Linked DNA regions of Peribacillus simplex NBRC 15720 = DSM 1321. The protein of the gene in region 1 interacts with the protein of each later gene in a pairwise test. Links are inferred from orthologs where the notes say so. Each region holds a gene or a part of one and is shown in the gene's direction. Other genes may lie near its edges.

Evidence for each region.
Region 2: the proteins of BS1321_RS04645 (region 1) and BS1321_RS20665 interact in binary tests that used the Bacillus subtilis proteins (3 or more experiments, as listed by UniProt). The link is inferred for Peribacillus simplex NBRC 15720 = DSM 1321 from one-to-one orthologs.

Annotation. Positions count from the first base shown.
Region 1 is NZ_CP017704.1:1,006,119-1,017,548, reverse strand. What follows is about bases 1,019-3,811. They hold BS1321_RS04645 (DivIVA domain-containing protein), read left to right. Parts: upstream 1,019-2,053; coding sequence 2,054-2,569; downstream 2,570-3,811. Other genes in these bases: ileS (isoleucine--tRNA ligase), read left to right, coding at 2,964-3,811; BS1321_RS04650 (YlmH family RNA-binding protein), read left to right, coding at 1,195-1,968; BS1321_RS04655 (YggT family protein), read left to right, coding at 1,019-1,061. In the rest of the region: BS1321_RS04665 (YggS family pyridoxal phosphate-dependent enzyme), read left to right, coding at 1-302; BS1321_RS04660 (cell division protein SepF), read left to right, coding at 324-788; more of BS1321_RS04655, read left to right, coding at 795-1,018; more of ileS, read left to right, coding at 3,812-5,732; lspA (signal peptidase II), read left to right, coding at 5,940-6,410; BS1321_RS04630 (RluA family pseudouridine synthase), read left to right, coding at 6,403-7,320; bifunctional pyr operon transcriptional regulator/uracil phosphoribosyltransferase PyrR, read left to right, coding at 7,517-8,059; BS1321_RS04620 (solute carrier family 23 protein), read left to right, coding at 8,236-9,525; BS1321_RS04615 (aspartate carbamoyltransferase catalytic subunit), read left to right, coding at 9,723-10,658; BS1321_RS04610 (dihydroorotase), read left to right, coding at 10,621-11,430. UniProt on the Bacillus subtilis protein: May act as a pilot protein, directing MinCD to the polar septation sites or by inhibiting MinCD at the midcell site of division. Required for polar localization of the chromosome during sporulation.
Region 2 is NZ_CP017704.1:4,275,153-4,286,764, forward strand. What follows is about bases 4,362-7,336. They hold BS1321_RS20665 (post-transcriptional regulator), read left to right. Parts: upstream 4,362-5,683; coding sequence 5,684-5,989; downstream 5,990-7,336. Other genes in these bases: spoVB (stage V sporulation protein B), read right to left, coding at 4,362-5,513; secDF (protein translocase subunit SecDF), read left to right, coding at 6,187-7,336. Outside these bases: BS1321_RS20630 (DUF2905 domain-containing protein), read left to right, coding at 1-83; tRNA preQ1(34) S-adenosylmethionine ribosyltransferase-isomerase QueA, read left to right, coding at 122-1,150; tRNA guanosine(34) transglycosylase Tgt, read left to right, coding at 1,189-2,328; preprotein translocase subunit YajC, read left to right, coding at 2,371-2,655; BS1321_RS20650 (TIGR04086 family membrane protein), read right to left, coding at 2,701-3,072; BS1321_RS20655 (DUF421 domain-containing protein), read left to right, coding at 3,266-3,922; more of spoVB, read right to left, coding at 3,951-4,361; more of secDF, read left to right, coding at 7,337-8,448; single-stranded-DNA-specific exonuclease RecJ, read left to right, coding at 8,595-10,970; BS1321_RS20680 (adenine phosphoribosyltransferase), read left to right, coding at 10,961-11,473. UniProt on the Bacillus subtilis protein: Required for post-transcription initiation control of the comE operon. Promotes the accumulation of its target comE mRNA to septal and polar sites.

The DNA of each region.
Region 1 (11,430 bases):
CTGGTGAAGAATCAAAACATGGTCTGAATCCTGAGGCGACAATGGATTTCATAAAAGGGTTATCCAATTTTGATAAGGTGAATATTGCAGGGTTGATGACAATGGCGCCATTGACCGATGATGAACAGGTTTTGCGGGAATGCTTCCGGAAACTGAAAGGCATCCAGGTTGAAATACAAAATTTAGAGTTGAAGCACGCCCCCTGCACTGAATTGTCCATGGGCATGTCCAATGATTTCATGATTGCCATTGAGGAAGGCGCTACAATGATCAGGATTGGTACAGCACTTGTAGGCGAATAATTTTAAGGAGGTACGCAATAGATGTCGTTCGTATCAAAATTTAAATCTTATTTCGCGCTGGACGATGAGTATGAGTACAAGGATGAAGTGATGGAAGAAGAGGAGGCTGAACCAAAAGTCGTGAAGTCAGCTAAACAGCAGCAGTCCGCTTCTGCAGGGAATAATACCAATCAGAATATCGTAAGTTTGCAAAGCGTACAGAAATCTTCTAAAGTAGTATTATTGGAGCCTCGTGCTTATGCAGAAGCCCAGGAGGTAGCTGACCATTTAAAAAACAGGCGCGCTGTAGTCGTGAACCTTCAACGAATCCAGCATGACCAAGGAAAGCGAATCATCGATTTTCTAAGTGGGACTGTCTATGCAATCAGCGGGGATATCCAAAAAATCGGAACAGATATATTCTTATGTACCCCGGACAACGTCGATGTTTCCGGTAATATTACCGGCTTCGCCGCCGAAGAGGAGTACGAAGAAGCGAGGTGGTAATGGTTAATGGGTTTAGTGCTTCAGGGTTTATATTATTTAATTGAAATTTATTCAATGGCATTAATCGGTTACATATTGATGTCATGGTTCCCCAATGCAAGGGAGACATCGATTGGTCAATTTCTGGAAAAAATTTGCGAACCGTATTTAGAACCGTTCAGAAAGTTCATTCCGCCACTTGGCATGATTGATCTTTCACCTCTTGTGGCCTTGCTGGTACTTAATTTTGCCAGCGGATATGGAATCTATTACTTACAGACATTAATAGGATGATCAACAATTAACCTGACATGCATCTTACTACACAGTCGGAACATTCTCCGCTGTGTAGTTGCAACGCAGAACCGTTTAATCAATTCCTTATGATCGACCATTAATTTGATAACTAAGGAGCATTTATTCAATCATGAGTATTTATCAGCATTTCAGGCCGGAGGAAAAAGATTTTATTGACCAGGCTATGAATTGGATTGATCAGGTTAAAAATTCCTACGCTCCGAAACTATCTGATTTTCTTGATCCGCGTCAGCAGGAAATCCTTACTTCCCTAATAGGGAATGATCCGGAAGCGAAACTGCAATTCAATGGCGGAAGCGATTTCGTAGAGCGAAAACGTGTGCTCATTTACCCTGATTATTACTCTCCTGAACCATCTGATTTCAATATCTCCTTATACGATATCTCCTATCCAAAAAAATTTGTAACGCTTGAACATAGGCAAATACTTGGAACCTTGATGTCACTAGGGGTAAAACGTGAAAAATTTGGTGATATAATAGTGACGGAGGAGCATATTCAATTTATAGCTGCCGAAGAGATGGATTCATATCTCACAGGAAATCTGGAGAAAATAGGTAATGCCTCCGTTTCCATCAAACGGCTTCCAATCGAGAATATCGTCCAAGTTAAGGAAAAATGGGAAGAGCAAGTAACCACCGTCAGTTCACTTAGGCTTGACAGTGTGCTATCGTCCGTCCTGAATATGTCCCGTCAAAAAACTCAGTCCTTGATAACGTCAGGAAAAGTAAAGGTGAATTTCAAGCAAACGGAAAACGTCTCGGAAGAATGCCGTGAAGGTGATACACTTTCCATCAGAGGTTTTGGCAGATGTAAAATAGCTTCAATTGATGGGAAAACCAAGAAGGATAAGTGGAGAATCTCGTTAGGCAGACAAAAATAATACAATAAAAAGCAGGATTTATAAAATTATTGTCGAATATAGAGTTTTAACATACTAGAGTAGAAACCGTTCTGGAGGTGCCGTAATGCCCTTAACCCCGATAGATATACATAACAAGGAATTTAACAAAGTATTTCGAGGGTATGATGAAGATGAAGTAAATGAATTTCTCGACCAGGTCATTAAGGATTATGAACTGATTTTGAGGGAGAAGAAAGAACTTGAAGATAAACTGAACGAGACTTTTGATCGTTTGGGACATTTTACGACAATTGAGGGTACACTTAACAAGTCGATTATTGTCGCTCAAGAAGCAGCCGAAGAATTAAGGCGCAATGCCCAAAAAGAAGCGAAACTGATCATAAAGGAAGCAGAGAAAAATGCTGACAGGATTGTCAATGAGTCACTTGTGAAAGCAAGGAAAATAGCGATGGATATTGAAGATTTGAAAAAGCAATCCAAAGTATTCCGGACGCGTTTCAAAATGCTTGTAGGTGCACAGCTGGATTTGCTGGACAATGACGATTGGGATCATCTTCTGGATTATGAAGTGGATGCAACCGAAATAGAATTAAATGAAAGAGTGGAAGAGGAAATTTAAACGATTCCTTGACTTTGAACACTTTTTTCGCATATAATTTTTTAACAATACTATTCATTATGAAATTAGACGATGACAGGGAAAGTAAATTCTTCACACACTTATTTTTAGCGAACCGGGGATGGTGAAAGCCCGGAATAAGCGAAGATATTGAAGATCACCCTTGAGTTCTGAGTTGAACCTGCTTTTGCAGTAAGTAAATGAAGCGTTTCATTCACGTTACGAATGCTCGAGAGGTTGGATTCACTTTGTGAATCTTTCTAGCCAGGGTGGTACCGCGGGAAGCAAAGCTTTCTCGTCCCTTTTTTAGGGATGAGAGGGCTTTTTATTTTGGCCGGATATCAAGTCATCGGTTCGAATGAATTTTTTTAAAAGACGGATGGAGGATTTTATGATGGAATACAAAGATACCTTATTGATGCCTAAAACTGAATTTCCAATGCGTGGGAATTTGCCGAAACGTGAACCGGAAATCCAAGAAAAATGGAAAGAAATGAACATCTATAAAAAAGTGCAAGAACAAACGGAAGGACGTCCTTTATTCATTTTGCATGATGGACCTCCATATGCCAACGGCGATATCCATATGGGCCATGCAATGAATAAGGTTTTAAAGGATTTCATTGTCCGGTTTAAATCGATGAGCGGTTTTCAAGCACCGTATGTACCTGGCTGGGATACGCATGGGCTTCCAATCGAAACGGCATTGACGAAAAAAGGCGTGAAACGGAAAGAAATGAGCGTTGCCGAATTCAGAAAGCTTTGTGAAGAGTATGCTTATGGTCAGATTAACAATCAACGTGAGCAGTTTAAGAGAATAGGGGTACGTGGTGATTGGGAAAATCCTTATATCACATTAAAGCCTGAATATGAAGCACAGCAAATCAAGGTGTTCGGTGAAATGGCGAAAAAAGGGTACATTTATAAAGGGAAAAAACCTGTTTACTGGTCCCCATCAAGTGAATCAGCGCTAGCCGAAGCTGAAATTGAATATCAAGATAAACGCTCTGCGTCGATCTATGTTGCTTTTGAAGTCACAGATGGCAAAGGTGTAATTGATGAAGGTGTCAAAATCATCATCTGGACGACAACTCCATGGACGATTCCGGCTAATCTTGGTATCTCATTGCATCCGCAATTAAATTATGTAGTAGTGGCTGTCGAAAATGAAAAATTCTTACTTGCTGAGGCACTGCTTGAATCGGTTACGGAAACATTAGGCTGGGGAAACCCGTCAATCCTGAAAACAGTAAAAGGAAGCGAGTTGGACCGTGCTGTTGCCAAACATCCTCTTTATGATCGCGAATCTTTAGTGATGTTAGGTGAGCACGTAACGACTGAAGCTGGAACGGGTTGTGTTCATACTGCGCCTGGCCATGGTGAAGATGACTTTATCATTGGGCAAAAATATGGCTTGGACGTACTTTGTCCTGTAGATGAAAAAGGAGTCATGACGGAAGAGGCAGGGGAATTTGCCGGATTATTTTATGATCAAGCGAATAAACCGATTACCGAAAAATTAACTGAAGCAGGCGCGTTATTGAACTTGACGTTCATTACGCATTCTTACCCACATGACTGGCGGACGAAGAAGCCAACGATCTTCCGTGCAACAGCACAATGGTTCGCGTCAATCAAAGACTTCCGCAGTGAACTTCTGGAAGCGATTGAAGAAACCAAATGGGTACCGGCTTGGGGCGAAACGCGCCTATTCAATATGGTCCGTGACCGCGGGGATTGGTGTATTTCCCGCCAACGCGCTTGGGGAGTGCCAATTCCAGTGTTTTATGCAGAAAATGGCGAGCCGATCATTACGGATGAAACCATCAACCATATTTCAAACCTATTCCGCGAACACGGTTCAAACATCTGGTTTGAGCGTGAAGCGAAAGATCTTCTGCCTGAAGGCTATACACATGAAGGCAGCCCGAATGGTATCTTCACGAAAGAAACGGATATCATGGACGTATGGTTCGATTCCGGTTCTTCTCATCAAGCGGTACTTGAAGAAAGAGACGACTTGCAGCGCCCTGCTGACCTTTATTTAGAAGGGTCCGATCAATACCGCGGCTGGTTTAACTCATCACTTTCAACAAGTGTTGCGGTTACAGGCAAAGCACCATATAAAGGTGTGCTTAGCCACGGGTTCGCATTGGATGGCGAAGGCCGTAAAATGAGTAAGTCGATTGGAAACGTTGTACTGCCATCCAAGGTCATGAACCAACTTGGTGCAGATATCTTACGCCTTTGGGTAGCTTCGGTGGATTACCAATCTGATGTCAGGGTTTCCGATCCTATTTTAAAACAAGTTTCGGAAGTTTACCGTAAAATCCGTAATACATTCCGCTTCCTGTTAGGGAACTTGGATGGATTCAATCCAAAAACCGATAAAGTGGCAGTCCAAGAATTGCCTGAAGTCGATCGATACATGCTAGTTAAATTGAATAAACTGATCAAACAGTCGAAGCTAAGTTATGAAAATTATGAGTTTGCTACAATTTATAATATGGTCAATAATTTCTGTACACAGGATTTAAGTTCGTTCTACCTTGATTATGCAAAAGACATTCTTTATTGTGAAGCACCAAATGGTAAAGAGCGTTTGGCTATTCAAACTGTCCTTTACGAATCATTGGTCAGCTTAACGAAATTGGTGTCACCGATCCTCTCTCATACAGCTGATGAAGTATGGGCGTTCATTCCGGGTGTAACGGAAGAAAGTGTACAGTTGACATTGATGCCTGAAGAAATTTCCATTGATGATGCTGAAGTCATTGAAGAAAAATGGACGGCTTTCATGGATGTCCGTGATAATGTTCTGAAAGCATTAGAAGAAGCCCGTAACCAGAAGGTCATCGGAAAATCACTGAACGCTAAAGTGATGGTATATGTTAATGAAGAAACGAAGAACCTGCTTGATGGCATCAAGGAAAGCTTTGAACAGCTATTCATCGTATCCGAATTCGATATCGCTGGCGATGTGGCAAGTGCCCCAGCAGAAGCGGTTAAACTTGAGGATATAGCGATCCTTGTTACAAAAGCAGAAGGTGAAACGTGTGAACGTTGCTGGAATGTTTCGAAGGAAGTAGGTCAAGTGGAGGAACATCCAACACTTTGCCCGCGTTGCGCTACAGTCGTGAAAGAGCATTACGTGAATCAATAGTTCCCATAAAAAAGCCGGTCCCTTTATGAAGGGCCGGCTTTTTTGTGGGAAAGAAAGCTGAATCCTCAATAGGGAATTTTGCCTTTATTCCATCTTCCCTATATTCTTCAGGTGCAGTTAGCACACTTCTGTTTTTCGGATTAGTCATTATTTCTAGTTTATGCTACAATTCAAAAGTGAAGATTTGATTAGTTTGGGGGAAAAAATGTGTTTTATTATTTGATTGCCCTTTTGGTCATAGCTCTCGATCAGCTGACAAAATGGATGATTGTGAAAAAAATGGAGTACGGAGAAAGCATTGAAATTATTGAAAACCTTCTATATATCACCTCGCATCGTAATCGTGGGGCAGCATGGGGAATTCTACAAGGTCAAATGTGGTTTTTCTACATCATCACCATCGCTGTCATTATTGGACTTGTCTATTATATTCAGAAAATGGCGAAGGAAAGCATTTTGCTTGGAGTTGCACTTGCTCTCATGCTAGGCGGTGCGATTGGTAATTTCATCGATCGTGTTGCTCGTCAGGAAGTAGTGGATTTCGTTCATACCTATATTTTCAGCTACAGTTTCCCGGTATTTAATGTTGCTGATGCTGCGCTTTCAATTGGTGTCGGACTGCTCGTGATTCATATGTTTTTAGAAGAAAAAAACGCTAAGGAGAAAGATAATGGATAAAAGGTTATACAGCATCGATGAAACACTAAAAGGAGTTAGGATTGATAAGGCTCTTTCCACTTTGAATGAGGAATGGTCACGTACTCAGGTCCAGCAATGGATTAAGGATGATCATGTTTTGGTAAATGGCACGGCGATAAAGACGAATTACAAAGCTATTCCTGGCGATACAATCGAAGTGACGATTCCTGAACTTGAGGAATTGGATGCGGTAGCAGAGGAAATGGATTTGGATATATATTATGAAGATGCAGATGTACTCGTGGTTAATAAACCGAGTGGTATGGTCGTCCATCCGGCACCGGGACATGTATCTGGCACGCTTGTAAATGGATTGATGGCTCACTGCAAGGATCTTTCTGGAATCAATGGTGTCATGCGGCCTGGAATCGTCCATCGGATCGACAAAGATACTTCAGGTCTATTGATGGTTGCCAAAAATGATATGGCACATGAAAAACTGGTACAGCAGCTTGTTGACAAAACGGTTACCCGTAAGTATCAAGCTGTAGTTCATGGTGTGATCCCTCATGACTTCGGAACGATCGATGCACCGATCGGCCGCGATAAAAAAGATCGCCAAAGCATGACTGTCACAGATTCGAATTCCAAAAATGCTGTCACGCATTTCCGTGTCATCGAACGCTTCAAAGCTTTCACTTTGGTGGAATGCCAGCTTGAAACAGGAAGGACACATCAAATCCGTGTTCACATGAAATACATTGGCTTCCCACTAGCGGGAGATCCGAAATATGGTCCGAAAAAGACCCTGAAATTAGATGGACAAGCGTTGCACGCCGGTCTTCTAGGTTTCATTCATCCACGTACAAATGAGTATATGGAATTCGAAGCTCCGATTCCGGAAGAGTTTGAAAATCTAATTAATCAATTGCGTAGAAGTAAGGATTGACAAATTCGTTTTTCTGATATATTATAATAACAACTTAATAAGAACCTTTAACACAGTTCAGAGAGACTGAGAAGGAAACGGATACGCAAAGTGGGATAATTCTGCCCATGGCGATAAAATCCTCATGCCTTCTTGGCATGAGGATTTTTTGTTGAAATTGACCTATCAGAAAAATGGAATCGGGGTGGCCGACGTGTTGAATGAGAAAGCCATAGTACTTGATGAGCAGGCCATTAGCAGAGCCTTGACGAGAATTGCCCATGAAATCATTGAGAAAAATAAGGGTATTGAAGATTGCGTCTTAATCGGGATACGTACACGCGGGATTTTCCTCGCTGACCGACTTGCAAAGCGCATCAATCAAATAGAAGGCAAAGAAATAGAACTGGGTGAACTGGATATTACACTTTATCGCGATGACCTTTCGAAAAAGACCAATGATGGGGACCCTATCGTAAAAGGCTCAGACATTCCGGTCAATATCACTGACAAGAAAGTGATTTTAGTGGATGATGTTCTTTTCACAGGCAGAACCGTTAGAGCGGCAATGGATGCTCTGGTGGATTTGGGAAGACCTTCGCAGATCCAGCTCGCCGTATTAGTAGATAGGGGACATAGGGAATTGCCGATTCGCGCGGATTTCGTCGGCAAAAACGTTCCGACTTCCCAATCTGAAAAAATTACAGTTACTTTAACAGAAGTTGATGAAGTAGATCAAGTTACTATATTAGAAAACTAAACAACATGAAAATTTCATATTACCCTTTTAAAGACAGTCCAGAGAGGCTGGCAAAGGGGAGTCAATCGGGAGAGCTGTGCCTATGCATAGGCATTCGCCTTCTGAGAAACCCTCTTTGTATACCGCAAAGAGGGTTTTTGCAGTTTTGATGGAATTTTCATGAGGGGGATACGGAAATGGAAGAAACAAAAAGGGATATAGTACTGGATGTCGAGGACGTGCCAAAGGCTGGCCAGTGGATTACGTTAAGCATCCAGCATTTGTTTGCTATGTTCGGTGCAACGGTGCTGGTGCCATTCTTGGTAGGATTAAGCCCGGCGGTAGCACTGGTTTCAAGCGGATTGGGCACACTTTCATACTTATTGATAACCAAAGGTCAGATCCCAGCTTATCTCGGTTCATCTTTCGCTTTCATTACTCCAATCATCGCGGCAAAAGCCTTAGGAGGCCCGGAAGCGGCCATGATCGGCTGTTTTGCAGCAGGGTTCATATATGGAATAGTAGCTTTGATTATCCAAAAAGTCGGATTGCGCTGGTTAATGAATATACTTCCCCCGGTTGTGGTGGGTCCGGTGATTATCGTAATCGGATTAAGCCTTGCCGGAACGGCCGTGGACATGGCAATGTATGATCCACAAGATAAATACAGCGTCACATATATAGTTATTGCACTGATCACTTTAGCGGTAACCATCATCTGCAACGTGTTCTTTAAGGGATTCATTAACTTGATCCCCATATTAATGGGAATCATAGTGGGCTACGGCTGTTCGGCTGTTGCAGGAATAATAGATTATGAACCGATCAAGTCAGCACAATGGTGGGAAATGCCTGAATTCATGTTTCCATATGTAACCTATACACCGTCCTTCTCATGGGAGGTCATTGCCATCATGGTACCGGTCGCCATCGTAACTTTATCAGAACATATCGGACACCAGATGGTACTGAGCAAAGTAGTCGGCAGAAACTTTTTGGAAAAGCCAGGTTTGCATCGCTCGATTTTAGGAGATGGAGCAGGAATCATGATTGGTTCCTTCATCGGTGGGCCGCCGCTGACTTCATATGGTGAAAATATTGGGGTCCTGACTATGACAAAGGCCTACAGTGTGTATATCATTGGTGGGGCAGCATTCACTGCAATCATCTTTGGTTTTAACGGCAAGATTTCAGCAGTCATCAGCTCGATACCTACAGCTGTGATGGGCGGCATTTCCATCTTGCTCTTCGGTATCATCGCATCAAGTGGATTGAGGATGCTGATTGATAATAAGGTCGATTTTGACAAGAAAAGAAACCTGATGATAGCTTCAGTCATCCTGGTGTTAGGAATCGGAGGAGCGTTCGTACAACTATCGGAAACGGTATCGCTTTCCGGAATGGCACTTTCAGCCATCGTCGGAATCCTTCTTAACTTGATTCTTCCGGACCGGGAAAAAATATCCGGAGATATATTTGAAAAATAAGATACTGCATCAAAACAATAAATCACCTTTTAAAAGAAGTCCAGAGAGGCTTAAAAGGGTGTTGCTGTAAAGATGAATGAGAACGGGATAAAGTGTAAACCATTCCGTGTCCTCACAATCTTTATGACCTACACCCTGTCCTTAATGGCGGGGTATTTTTTATGCCCCGCATCACAAATGTGAAAGGAGCAGGATCTATGAAAAAATTATTGACCATGAATGAATTGACTTTAACTGAAATTGAAAGAATTTTACATGAGGCAGAGTGTTTTGCCAACGGATCTAGCTGGAATCCAAAGCAGCAGACCACAGTTGCCAATCTCTTCTTTGAACCAAGTACACGTACAAAAACAAGCTTTGAAATGGCTGAAAGAAAATTGGGACTTGAGGTCATTCCTTTTGATGCAGGTACATCATCCGTGTTAAAAGGCGAAACCTTGTATGACACTGTTAAAACGTTAGAAGCAATAGGTGTAAATGCCTTGATCATCCGTCATGAACAGGATAATTATTTTGACGAATTGAATGAGAAGATCGGGATTCCAATAATCAATGCAGGGGATGGCTGCGGAAATCATCCAACCCAATCATTACTGGACTTATTGACGATAAAACAAGAGTTTAAAAGTTTCAAAGGTCTGAAGATTGCGATAATCGGTGATGTGAGGCATAGTCGGGTTGCGAAATCGAATGCAGAAGCATTAACTCGTTTAGGAGCGAATGTCGTATTTTCGGGTCCGCCTGAATGGTTTGACAGAACAAACAGTTTAGGAAGGTATGAAGACATCGATCATGCGGTAGCTACATCGGATGTGGTCATGCTGCTCAGAATACAGCATGAAAGGCATATTGAAAAATACGATCAGGCAAATGGAGATTATCTGAAAAGTTTCGGCCTGACCAAACAACGTGAAAAAAATATGAAACCGGATGCGATCATCATGCATCCTGCACCAATAAACCGCGGTGTTGAAATTGACAGTGATTTAGTCGAATGCAGCCGCTCAAGAATTTTTAAACAAATGGAAAATGGCGTGTTCATTAGAATGGCTGTATTAAAAAATGTGCTTGAACAATCCGAAGGGGGAAACACTAATGAAAACAGTAATCAAAAATGGAGTATTGCTAGATAATCAAAACTCATTCAAAAAAGCGGACATTGAAATAGAAGGCAAGGTCATCACAAAAATTGGCGAGAACTTGGCAACGGAAAACTGTAAAGTAGTTGACGCTGAAGGGTTACTTATTACATCAGGTTTTGTTGACCTGCATGTCCATTTACGCGAACCGGGCGGTGAACATAAAGAAACAATCGCAAGTGGAACGCTTGCAGCGGCAAGAGGCGGTTTCACTACGGTAGCGGCGATGCCTAATACAAGGCCAGTTCCTGATACAGTGGAGAACCTTGAAGCGCTTAACAGGAAAATTGAAGAAACGGCTCATGTCAGGGTACTTCCATATGCATCCATAACGATAAGGGAAGCAGGCAAGGAGTTGACCGACTTTACTTCGTTAAAACAAACGGGTGCTTTCGCCTTTACTGACGATGGCGTAGGCATTCAAGAAGCCGGGATGATGCTGGAAGCGATGAAACGGGCAGCCGCTCAAGATATGGCCATTGTTGCCCATTGTGAAGACAATAGCTTAATCAATAAAGGCTCCGTCCATGAAGGAAGATTCTCAAAAGAACAGGGGATCAATGGAATTCCGTCCGTATGTGAAGCTGTGCATATTGCCCGGGATATCCTCCTTGCGGAAGCGGCGGACTGCCATTATCACGTTTGCCATATATCCACGAAGGAATCGGTAAGGACGGTAAGGGATGCCAAACGCGCTGGTATCCGCGTCACAGCCGAAGTTACTCCGCATCACTTATTATTGTGTGAAGATGATATACCGGGACTT
Region 2 (11,612 bases), 3.3 Mb from region 1 along the record:
CGTTTTACTTCCCTATCGTTACATCAATCATCGTCAGTGTTGTGTTGTCCGCGATTTTTTATTTGATCGGCCGTTTTAAATAATGATTACAGCTTGATAGACACGTAAGGAAGTGGAACAGATGAAATTGGATATGTTTGATTTTCATTTACCGGAGGAACTGATTGCCCAAGTTCCTTTGGAGGATAGAGAAGCGAGTAGATTGATGGTGCTGGACAAAGAAACTGGTAAGCTCCAGCATGATGTATTCAGCCATATCACGGAATATATCAAACCGGGAGATTGCCTAGTGTTGAATGATACGAAGGTGCTGCCGGCACGACTATACGGCAGTAAAGAAGGAACGGGTGCAAAAATCGAAGTATTGCTGCTTAAGCAAGACCATGATGATGTATGGGAAACGCTTGTGAAGCCAGCCAAAAGGATTAAAGAAGGCTCGACAATCGTTTTTGGCGATGGTAAGCTGAGTGCCGTCTGTACAGGAGTACTCGAGCATGGCGGCCGTATCCTTGAATTTAAATATGAAGGCATATTTTATGAAATACTAGAGAAGCTTGGCGAAATGCCATTACCTCCATATATCAAGGAACAGCTCGACGACCAGGACCGTTATCAAACGGTTTATGCGCGTGAACGGGGATCTGCAGCGGCACCTACCGCTGGCCTGCATTTTACAGAGGATTTGCTCGAGAAACTTAAAGGGATGGGTGTCCACATCGCTTTCATCACGCTGCATGTTGGGCTTGGTACGTTCCGTCCAGTAAGTGTCGACGATATTGACAGCCACGAAATGCATTCGGAATTTTATCAAATGACGGAAGGCACTGCCAGATTACTGAATGATGTGAAAGAAAAAGGCGGGAAAATCATTACGGTCGGCACTACGTCCACAAGGACATTGGAAACGATTGCGTCCCGAAATGATGGGGTTTTCAAGGAAGAGAATGGCTGGACTAGCATCTTCATTTATCCTGGTTATGAGTTCAAAGGGATAGATGCGATGATAACGAACTTCCATTTGCCTAAATCGACTTTAATCATGCTTATTTCTGCACTTGCAGGCAGGGAGCATGTCCTTCATGCATATGAAACGGCAGTGGAAGAAAAATACAGGTTCTTTAGTTTTGGAGATGCAATGTTAATTAAGTAATATATAAGAGTGAGAAGCTCTTGAAGGGAGTTATTGCGTTGACTGCAATACGATATGAGTTAATCAAAACATGTAAACAGACAGGGGCACGGCTAGGCCGGGTCCATACGCCGCATGGTTCTTTTGAAACGCCGGCATTTATGCCGGTTGGAACGATGGCTACTGTCAAAACGATGTCCCCGGAAGATTTGAAACAAATGGGGGCAGGTATCATCCTGAGCAATACATACCACCTATGGCTGCGTCCGGGGCATGAAATCATCAAGGAAGCTGGCGGATTGCATAAGTTCATGAACTGGGATCGGCCGATTTTGACCGACTCAGGCGGCTTTCAAGTCTTTAGTTTAAGCGAGTTCCGCAAAATTGAAGAAGAGGGTGTACATTTCAGGAACCATCTGAATGGCGATAAATTATTTTTATCTCCGGAAAAAGCGATGGAAATACAAAATGCGCTTGGCTCTGATATTATGATGGCATTTGATGAATGTCCGCCATTTCCAGCGACTGAAGAGTATATGAAGAAGTCGGTTGAACGGACATCGCGCTGGGCGGAACGCTGTTTAAATGCACATGAGCGTCCAAATGACCAAGGGCTGTTCGGAATCGTTCAAGGCGGGGAGTTTGAAAATCTTCGCAAACAAAGTGCAAAAGACCTTGTCTCCCTTGACTTCCCGGGTTATGCTATTGGAGGACTATCCGTAGGGGAACCGAAGGATATCATGAACCGCGTCCTTGAATTTACAAGTCCGCTGCTGCCAACTGACAAACCGCGTTATCTGATGGGGGTCGGTTCACCGGACTCTTTGATCGATGGGGCACTCCGCGGTGTCGATATGTTTGACTGTGTACTGCCGACGCGAATTGCGCGTAATGGTACGCTCATGACGAGCAATGGGCGGCTGGTTGTGAAAAATGCGAAGTATGCACGCGATTTCGGTCCAATCGATGAAAATTGCGATTGCCATGTTTGCAAGAATTATAGCCGGGCATATATCCGCCATTTGATTAAATGTGAAGAAACCTTTGGGATTCGTCTTACGACTTACCATAATCTTCATTTTCTGTTAAACTTGATGGAACAGGTCAGACAAGCTATTCGAGAAGATCGTCTTGGAGACTTTAGGGAAGAGTTTTTTGAGCAGTATGGTTTCAATGAACCAAATGCGAGAAACTTCTAATTCCATACATATTTTAATGAACGAAAGGAGTGAATATACAAAATGGGTTCTTTAACACAAATACTTCCGTTGATTTTAATGTTCGTATTGTTCTATTTCTTATTGATCCGCCCTCAGCAAAAACGCCAAAAAGCTACGCGAAACATGCAAAGCAGCTTGAAAAAAGGTGATAAGGTTGCGACTATCGGCGGCATGCACGGAACAATCGATGCAATCGATGAACTGCAAATCGTCATTAAATCATCAGACGGTACAAAACTAACTTTTGACCGTGCTGCAATCCGTGAAATTACGGAAAGCGCACCGAATAAAGAAGCAACTCTATAAAACAAACGAAAACCGGGCCATTTGCCCGGTTTTTTGCTGTGTTTTTTAATCGGTTCGGGAGTCGGAGCTCATGTTGACCCCAAGTACGCCACCCATCATGGCCGTAATCACAAAACAGCCATAGTATATCCATTGCTTGATCGTGAAAAGTGCATCGTGACCTAAATATTGAAAAAGGAACACGACCAACAGATAAAGCAGCCCAGTGCTTCCGCCCAAGAATAGTCCTTGCTTTTTCCCTTTGCCTCCTGAAATGAATCCACCAATGAACAGCGATAAAAAGGACACGATCATGATCACGTATGTCAGGGATGATTCCGTCAGTGAAGTAAAACGAAGAAGGATGGAAACGATTAAACTTGCAATCATCGCTATCGCAAAGATGGAGCCTACGCCATAAATTACGGCGACACTCATTTTTTTAGTTTCGATGGGTATTCCTCCTTTTTAAAAGGCTGATACGTATAGCCTGTTTATGTGTTTGTACAAGCATATTCCCCGTATCGAACCTTTAGACCAGGTTTAAGAAGCTTCCCGTAAAATTAGAAAAGATTATGGAGTAATTTTTCAGTTCACAAGCCATGCTATGGATGAAGGAAGTGTTATTGAAGTGGATATCTATCTAGGGGTTATTTTTCGAACGACGGTAATCTATCTAGTCATCTGGTTCCTTTTTCGAATGATGGGTAAGCGGGAAGTTGGGGAACTGAGCGTTCTTGATTTAGTGGTATCCATCATGATAGGGGACATTGCTGTGCTATCCTTTGAAGATTTGGAAAAACCGTTTATCCGGCAGACCATCCCAATGTTTGTCCTCGCGATCCTCCAAATTACATTGGCATTTGCCTCATTGAAAAGTGTCAAATTCCGCTATTTCATGGACGGTAAGCCGCAGATCATCATTAATCAGGGGAAAATAGATGAAAAAGCGATGCGCAGACAACGATATAATTTTGATGACTTATTGACCCAGCTTCGTGAACAAGGAATTATTGATATAAACGAAGTTCAATTTGCCATCCTTGAAACTTCAGGAAGGCTCTCAGTGATTAAAAAATGCGACGAAGAAAGGTCGGAAAGTCAGGTACCATTCCCACTAATTGTCGACGGAGAGATACAGGAAGAAAATCTTGATAAAATTGGGAAAAACCATTTTTGGCTCCGGCACCAGTTGAAAAAATTGGGAGAAACGAATATTAAAGAGATTTCGATTTGCGGGTACATAGATGGCCAATTTTACATTGATAAAAATGAAACGAAGAAATGACCGAAGCCTTTTAATGCTTCGGTTCATTTTATTTCCAAGCGAATTTTGATAAAAAGCCGCCCACTACAGGAATCCTGATCAAATCCGCCTTTTTTATGCTGCCGGTCATGAGCAGGAAAAATGTGAACAGCAGGATAACGACCGTCACGGAAAGCAAAAGCCGTATGCCAAGAGGCTGTGAGGAGAGCGGGAATTGATAAAGATAATAACCGCCCCATCCGGAAATTAAAGCAAGGACCAAAGCTGACATATAGCTGCGGAAATGAAGCGTGAAAGGGACGACCTTCAGCACGGTTGAAAAATGCAGGAAGGTAACGAGCATCGTACCGACAGCTATCCCAATTGCGGCTCCCATGATCCCGAAACTTTCCTTTGACGCCAGCAGCCAGATCACACCGATTTTAAGGATGTTCCCAGCCAGGCTGTTGAACATTGCTGCCTTTGCAAGATCCAGTGCTTGCAGCATGGATTGCAGCGGATATTGAAAGTAATAAAGGATGAAAAAAGGTGCCAGGAATTTAATGAAAACAGCAGCATGCGAAGAGCCATACATGACTTGTAAAATCGGTTCGGCAAAGATGAACAGAATGACGATAGCTAAACAGCCTGTGATAAAGGTGATTTTCAGGGCCTGCTGAAGCCTGTGTTCAACGAGTAAAAAGTTTCCGGTCGTACGGGCTTCACTCACTGCCGGGACAAGTGCCGTCGCCAATGATGATGTAACGAAGGAAGGTAGCATGAGTAAAGGCAGGGCGTACCCTGTTAACTCTCCGTATTGACTTGTGGCTGCGGCCGCGGTGACTCCGGCAAGTGCCAAACTCTGGGCGACCACTATCGGTTCGAAAAACCACGAAACCGATCCAATCATCCTGCTTCCGGTGGAAGGAAGGGCAATCCCCATCAATTCGGTGAACGTTCCTTTTCCGGATTTGACATTCTTGAAAAAACCCTTTCTGAACTTAAAATGTTTCTTTAATTTAAAGCTGGTCAATAAGTAGATGAGAGATACAAGCTCACCGATAATCGATGCGAACATCGCCCCGGCTGCAGCATATTCGATTCCATATGGCAAAAAGGCCTTCGTCAGGACGGCTATGAAAGTGATTCGGGCCACCTGTTCGATAACTTGTGAGAAAGCGAAGGGCTTCATATTTTGCTTGCCTTGGAAATAACCTCGCAGTACGGATGAAATGGCGATGATCGGTACGATAGGGGCAATCGCCATTAGAGGCCATACCGTCCGTTCGTCAGTGAATAGGTATTCTGAGAGAGCCGGTGCGAAAAGCAGCATCGCAGGAGTGAAAATCATCGATAGAGTAAAGGTGCAGGCCAAAGAGACGACAAGGATTTTCTTGATTTTCCGCTCATCGCCTCTGGCATTGGCCTCAGCCACGTATTTCGAAATGGCGATTGGCAGGCCTAACTGGGTTATGTTCACGACGAGAAAGAGGGTCGGTAAAGCCATCATATATAAACCAACGCCTTCTTCGCCGATGAAGCGGGCGATGACAATGCGGTTAATGAAACCAAGAACCCTTGTAATCAGGCTTGCGATTAATAAAATCAGCGTCCCTTTTAAAAATTTGGACATTGAACTCCCTCCCTGCCTTCTCAAAAAAGCGGTTATGCTATACAATTATCTATATGCTTGTACTTGGACAAAGCATGACAAAAGTGTTTGTTTGCGTTCTTACAAATGATCGAAATCCTTCTAAGAAAATAAGCATTCATTTGAGAATCATTTTTACTGGAGGCAAAGTGATGGTAAAAAAGAATCATCCCTATCAAAGGTATTATCTAAAGGTACGTCCATTTTTGAAGAGCAAGCGTGAGGAATTTCAAATGATCGGATTGAATGCCGTAACAGAGGAAGACATATGGGGAACCTTAACCAAAAATAAATGGAAGCGTCCGCAGGAAAATATTCACCTTCATGAACTTGTCGCAGATATCGTGACATTTTCAAGCAACCAGTTCATGACCTTCCAAATGGTCGAAGCTTATAAATCACCAAACCTATTTGAGCCGCTTTCTGAAGAGGAACTGAAGGAACTTTTGAAAGAATGATGCAAAGATATACTAAAATTGACAGCTGTTTGTATATGTCTCATAATAGATATGGTTATGCTTTTTTTGGAAAAAGCATGAGAAGCTGTGTCTTTTTTTCTCAAGAAACAAAGGGTATGCAGTAATCATATAAACTAAAAATGACAGTTTTTTTAACTTCAGGAACAGGCGTATTATAGAAAGGGGCCTACTACATAATGGTAAAAAGAAGCAGGATCGTTGCGTTTTTTCTAATCGCACTATTGATTTTCGCAGCGATGGGGACGACTTCAAAAGGAATCCTAAAGGATATCAAGCTGGGTCTTGATCTTCAAGGCGGTTTTGAAGTGTTGTATGAAGTAAAACCGCTGTCTGGGGAAAAGATCACCCCGGATGTTTTACGGGCTACAGTAAGCTCACTTGAGCGGCGTGTCAATGTTTTGGGCGTTAGCGAACCTAACATTCAAATCGAAGGGAAAGACCGGATCCGCGTTCAATTGGCTGGAGTCAAAGACCAAAATAACGCACGGGAGATTCTCTCGACACAAGCAAAATTATCTTTCCGTGACTACAACGATAAGGAAATGATGACCGGTGCCGACTTGAAAGAAGGCGGCGCGAAACAAACGTTCCAAGATAATAAACCGGTTGTCGAAGTCACATTGAAAGATGTAAATAAGTTTAAGGATATCACCCAAAAAATATCCTCGATGGAAAGTCCGACTAATGTACTTGCAATCTGGCTGGATTTCGAGGAAGGAAAAGATTCCATTAAGGATACAGCCTCACAGGACAATATGATATCCGCTCCAGCTGTCAGTGAGGTTTTCAATACGAAGAAGGTGTATATTACCGGTCAATTCACGGTTGAAGAAGCGAAAGAGCTTGCAGCCCTTCTGGATGCAGGTGCCCTGCCTGTAGATTTAAAAGAAAAGTATTCCACTTCTGTAGGTGCCCAATTTGGTGCAGGTGCACTGAATGATACTATTTTTGCGGGAATCATCGGAATTGCACTTGTTTTTATCTTCATGCTTGTGTATTACCGCTTCCCGGGGTTCATTGCAGTCGTCACTTTAAGCATATACATTTTCTTGACGCTATTAGTGTTTGATTGGATGAATGCGGTCCTTACGCTGCCTGGTATTGCGGCATTGGTACTCGGGGTCGGGATGGCTGTCGACGCCAATATCATAACCTACGAGCGAATCAGGGATGAATTGAAACTTGGTAGATCTGTTAAAGCGGCTTATAAAGAAGGTACGAAAAATTCACTTTCTACAATTACGGATGCGAACTTAACGACCTTACTTGCTGCGGCCGTTCTGTTCTATTATGGAACTAGCTCGGTTAAAGGGTTTGCCACCACTTTGATCATTTCGATTTTAATGAGTTTCATAACAGCTGTCTATGGTACACGCCTTTTCATGAGCCTGTGGGTGAATAGCGGGTTCCTTGACAAACGTACAACATGGTTTGGCGTGAAGAAGAAATACATTCACGATTTATCCGATAAAATTGATTTAATGTCATTGCCAACGCGCTTTGATAAAATCGATTTCGTCAAACATCGGAAAGTTTTTTATGGCATTTCAATCGGTGTCACCATTATTGGGATCATTTTCCTGCTCGTCTTCAGATTGAATCTAGGGATTGATTTCACGAGCGGCACCCGAATCGAGATTGCGTCCAAAGATGTCTTGACGACTCAGCAAGTCAAAACCGAAATGGGCAAGGTCGGTATTGATGAGAAGGATATCAAGGATGTCAGGCTCGCTGGAAAAGAAAATAAAAATGCTGTCGTTCGGACAGTCGGTGTCCTCGATAAACAGGAAATCGCTGAATTGAAGGACCATTTCAAGGAGGATTACGGAGCAGAACCAAATGTCAGCACCGTATCACCGACTGTAGGAAAAGAGCTTGCGAAAAATGCCATGTTTGCGTTAGCGATTGCATCAATCGGTATCATTTTGTATGTATCGATACGATTTGAATGGCGAATGGCTGTTCCTGCCGTGGTCGCGCTTATACATGATGCATTCTTCATCATCACGATTTTTAGCTTACTCCGGCTCGAAGTGGATATCACCTTCATTGCTGCGGTTCTGACGATCGTCGGTTATTCGATCAATGATACGATCGTAACCTTTGACCGTATACGTGAAAACCTGCGCTTCAGCCGTAAAATCAAAACCGTCGAAGAACTTGAGAACATTGTGAACATCAGTATCAGGCAAACTTTGACGAGATCCATTAACACGGTTCTGACCGTTCTCATTACGGTTATCGCGTTGATGATCTTCGGTAGTGAAGCTATCCGTAACTTCTCCATCGCCCTGTTTATCGGTTTAATATGCGGCGTGTATTCATCGCTATTGATCGCTTCCCAATTCTGGCTTGATTTGAAAATCAGGGAATTGAAGAAGAAAGGTCCGCTGAATACCGCAAAAGAAAAGAAACAAAGTCTTGAAGGACAAGTTTAATAGGGGAGAGGGGGCTGGCATGATGCCAGCCTTCTTTTTGTTGAACCAAGTTTATTGAATAGGGAATTACAGCCAATTATGAGTTTAAAATAAAATTGAATCTGGTATATTCGTTTTGTATAATGAGTAAGTTGAGGGGTGAATAAATGTTAAAGCCAAAAACCCGGTGGAACTTACGAACTGCCGATGAAAACAAAGTTGCTGTACTAGCTGAAGAGCTTCATATCACACCTTTGGTTGCAGCCCTGCTTGTGAATCGAGGCCTGGATACGATTGAAAGTGCCCGATCATTTTTATTTGTAAAAAATCAAACTTTTCATGATCCATTTTTATTGAAGGATATGGATAAAGCGGTATATAGAATAAGAGAAGCCATACAAAATGGAGAAAAAATACGTATATTCGGTGATTATGATGCGGATGGCGTGACATCGACCACAGTGATGATGACGGCGCTGACGAGATTGGGTGCCGATGTTGACTTTTATATCCCGAATCGGTTTACAGAAGGATATGGTCCGAATCCGATGGCATTCCGCCTTGCAGCTGAGCAAGGGGTGAAGGTATTAATAACCGTGGATACCGGAATTTCTGCAGTCGATGAAGCGAAACTTGCCGGCGAGCTTGGCATGGATTATATTTTGACCGACCACCATGAACCGGGACCGGAACTGCCTGAGGCATTGGCAATCATCCATCCTAAACTTGAGGACAGTTCCTATCCATTTAAAGACCTTGCCGGAGTAGGGGTTGCATTTAAGCTGGCACACGCCCTGCTTGGGGAATTGCCTGAGGATTTGCTTGAAATAGCGGCAATCGGCACGATAGCGGATTTAGTGCCTTTACAAGGGGAAAACCGCGTCATTGCTGCAAAAGGCATCGAGCAGTTACGTTTGACTCGCCGCCCGGGACTTGTTGCCTTAATGAAAGTGGCGAATGTTCAGCAGGAAGCATTGAATGAAGAATCGATCGGCTTTGCGATGGCACCGCGGATCAATGCTGTCGGGCGCCTTGGAGATGCCGACCCCGCTGTCGATTTATTGATGTCCACTAACCTGGAAGAAGCAACGGAACTTGCCAATGAAATCAATGATATCAATAAAGAGCGGCAGGAAATGGTTGCAGCAATGGCGGAAGAAGCGATTGCTGAAGTCGAGGAAAACTTCCCGCCGGATTCCAATGGCGTGCTCATCATCGGCAGGGAAGGCTGGAACGCCGGAGTTGTAGGGATTGTGGCCTCTAAACTTGTTGAACGCTTTTACCGGCCCACGATTGTATTGAGCTTTGACCGGGAAAAGGGATTAGCTAAAGGTTCTGCTCGGAGCATAGCCGGTTTCGATCTTTTCGAAAGTCTTTCCACCTGCCGTGAATTACTGCCGCATTTTGGCGGACATCCAATGGCTGCTGGAATGACATTGAAAATTGAAGATGTTCAGGAGCTTAGGGACCGCATGAACTTGATTGCGAGGGAACAACTTAGCGAAGAAGACTTCACACCCATTACCAATTTGGACGGGTCTACTACATTAGCTGAAGTTTCTATTCAAACGATTCAGGAGATGAGCTTGCTGGCGCCATTTGGGGTGACGAATCCCAAACCGAAGATCTTGATAGATTCCGTCCAGCTTTCAAGTGTCCGCAAAATTGGTGCCAACCAAAATCACTTGAAGGTCCAGCTGGAAGATGGTGAAAATCACAAACTTGACGGTGTGGGCTTCGGTCTCGGTCATTTTGTCGATGAAATAGCTCCGCACGCTGAAGTCTCGGTTATTGGTGAGCTTTCCATCAATGAGTGGAATAATATGAAAAAGCCTCAGATCTTTGTCCAAGATGTTTCGGTAAACCATTGGCAGTTATTTGATTACCGCGGTAAGGGACAGGCAGAGAAGTGGCTTGCCGACATTCCAGTACAAAACCGGAAGATCGTCATTTTTTCGGAAGATATTTATGGCAGATATCCATTTTTGCAAAACCATCCAGATCTCGTTCATATCCAGAATGAACTGGATGCAGAGCAGCTCGACTGCTTCGAAGGTCATTTGGTATTTATGGACATGCCGCCGTCCAGGGAATATTTGAAACGGGTGATTGCCAATAAGAACCCTTCGCGTATCTACGCTCACCTTTCCCATGAACAGGACCATTTCTTAAGTACGATGCCAACAAGGGATCATTTTAAATGGTTTTATGCCTTCCTTGCCAAAAAGGGGCCGCTCGACGTGAAAAGATATGGTGATGACCTAGCCAAATATCGTGGCTGGTCAAGAGATACCGTGGATTTCATTTCTAAGGTGTTTTTTGAGCTTGATTTTGTTACAATAGAGAATGGGTTAATTATGCTCACAACCAATGCGAAAAAACGCGATCTCAGTGAATCTGAATCGTATACAAGAAAGAAAGAGCAATTTGAGCTTGAACAAGAGCTTGTTTATTCTTCCTATCAGCAATTATTCGATTGGTTCAATCATTATTTAGTTCATGAGGCAACAGACCTTGAGGAGGAAACAAAGCAATGGATTTAAAGCAATATGTAACAATTGTGCAAGACTGGCCAAAACCGGGTATTGTCTTCAAAGATATTACAACATTAATGGATAACGGCGCAGCTTATAAATACGCAACAGACCAAATCGTCGAGTACGCTCGCGATAAAAATATCGACTTGGTGGTCGGGCCGGAAGCACGCGGATTCATTATCGGATGTCCAGTCGCATACTCATTGGAAGTGGGCTTTGCGCCAGTGAGAAAAGAAGGAAAACTTCCACGTGAAACGATAAAAGTAGAATATGGATTAGAATATGGCAAGGATGTATTGACAATCCATAAAGATGCCATTAAACCGGGACAGCGTATCCTGATTACGGATGATTTGCTTGCTACCGGGGGAACAATCGAAGCGACGATCAAATTGGTTGAACAGCTAGGCGGAATTGTAGCCGGGATTGCATTCCTTATTGAATTGACTGACTTGGATGGAAAAGATAAATTAGACGGCTATGATGTCTTGACATTAATGAGCTTTTAATAAAGAAGAGCACTCTGACCAGGGTGCTCTTTCTGTTTTACTCGTTTTAACTGGATTTTGTCGAATTTCCAGTGAAAAAATGCACTATTCTTAATAAAATACACGTTTAACTCTTTACATCCTTGCCTTTTTTTTCGAT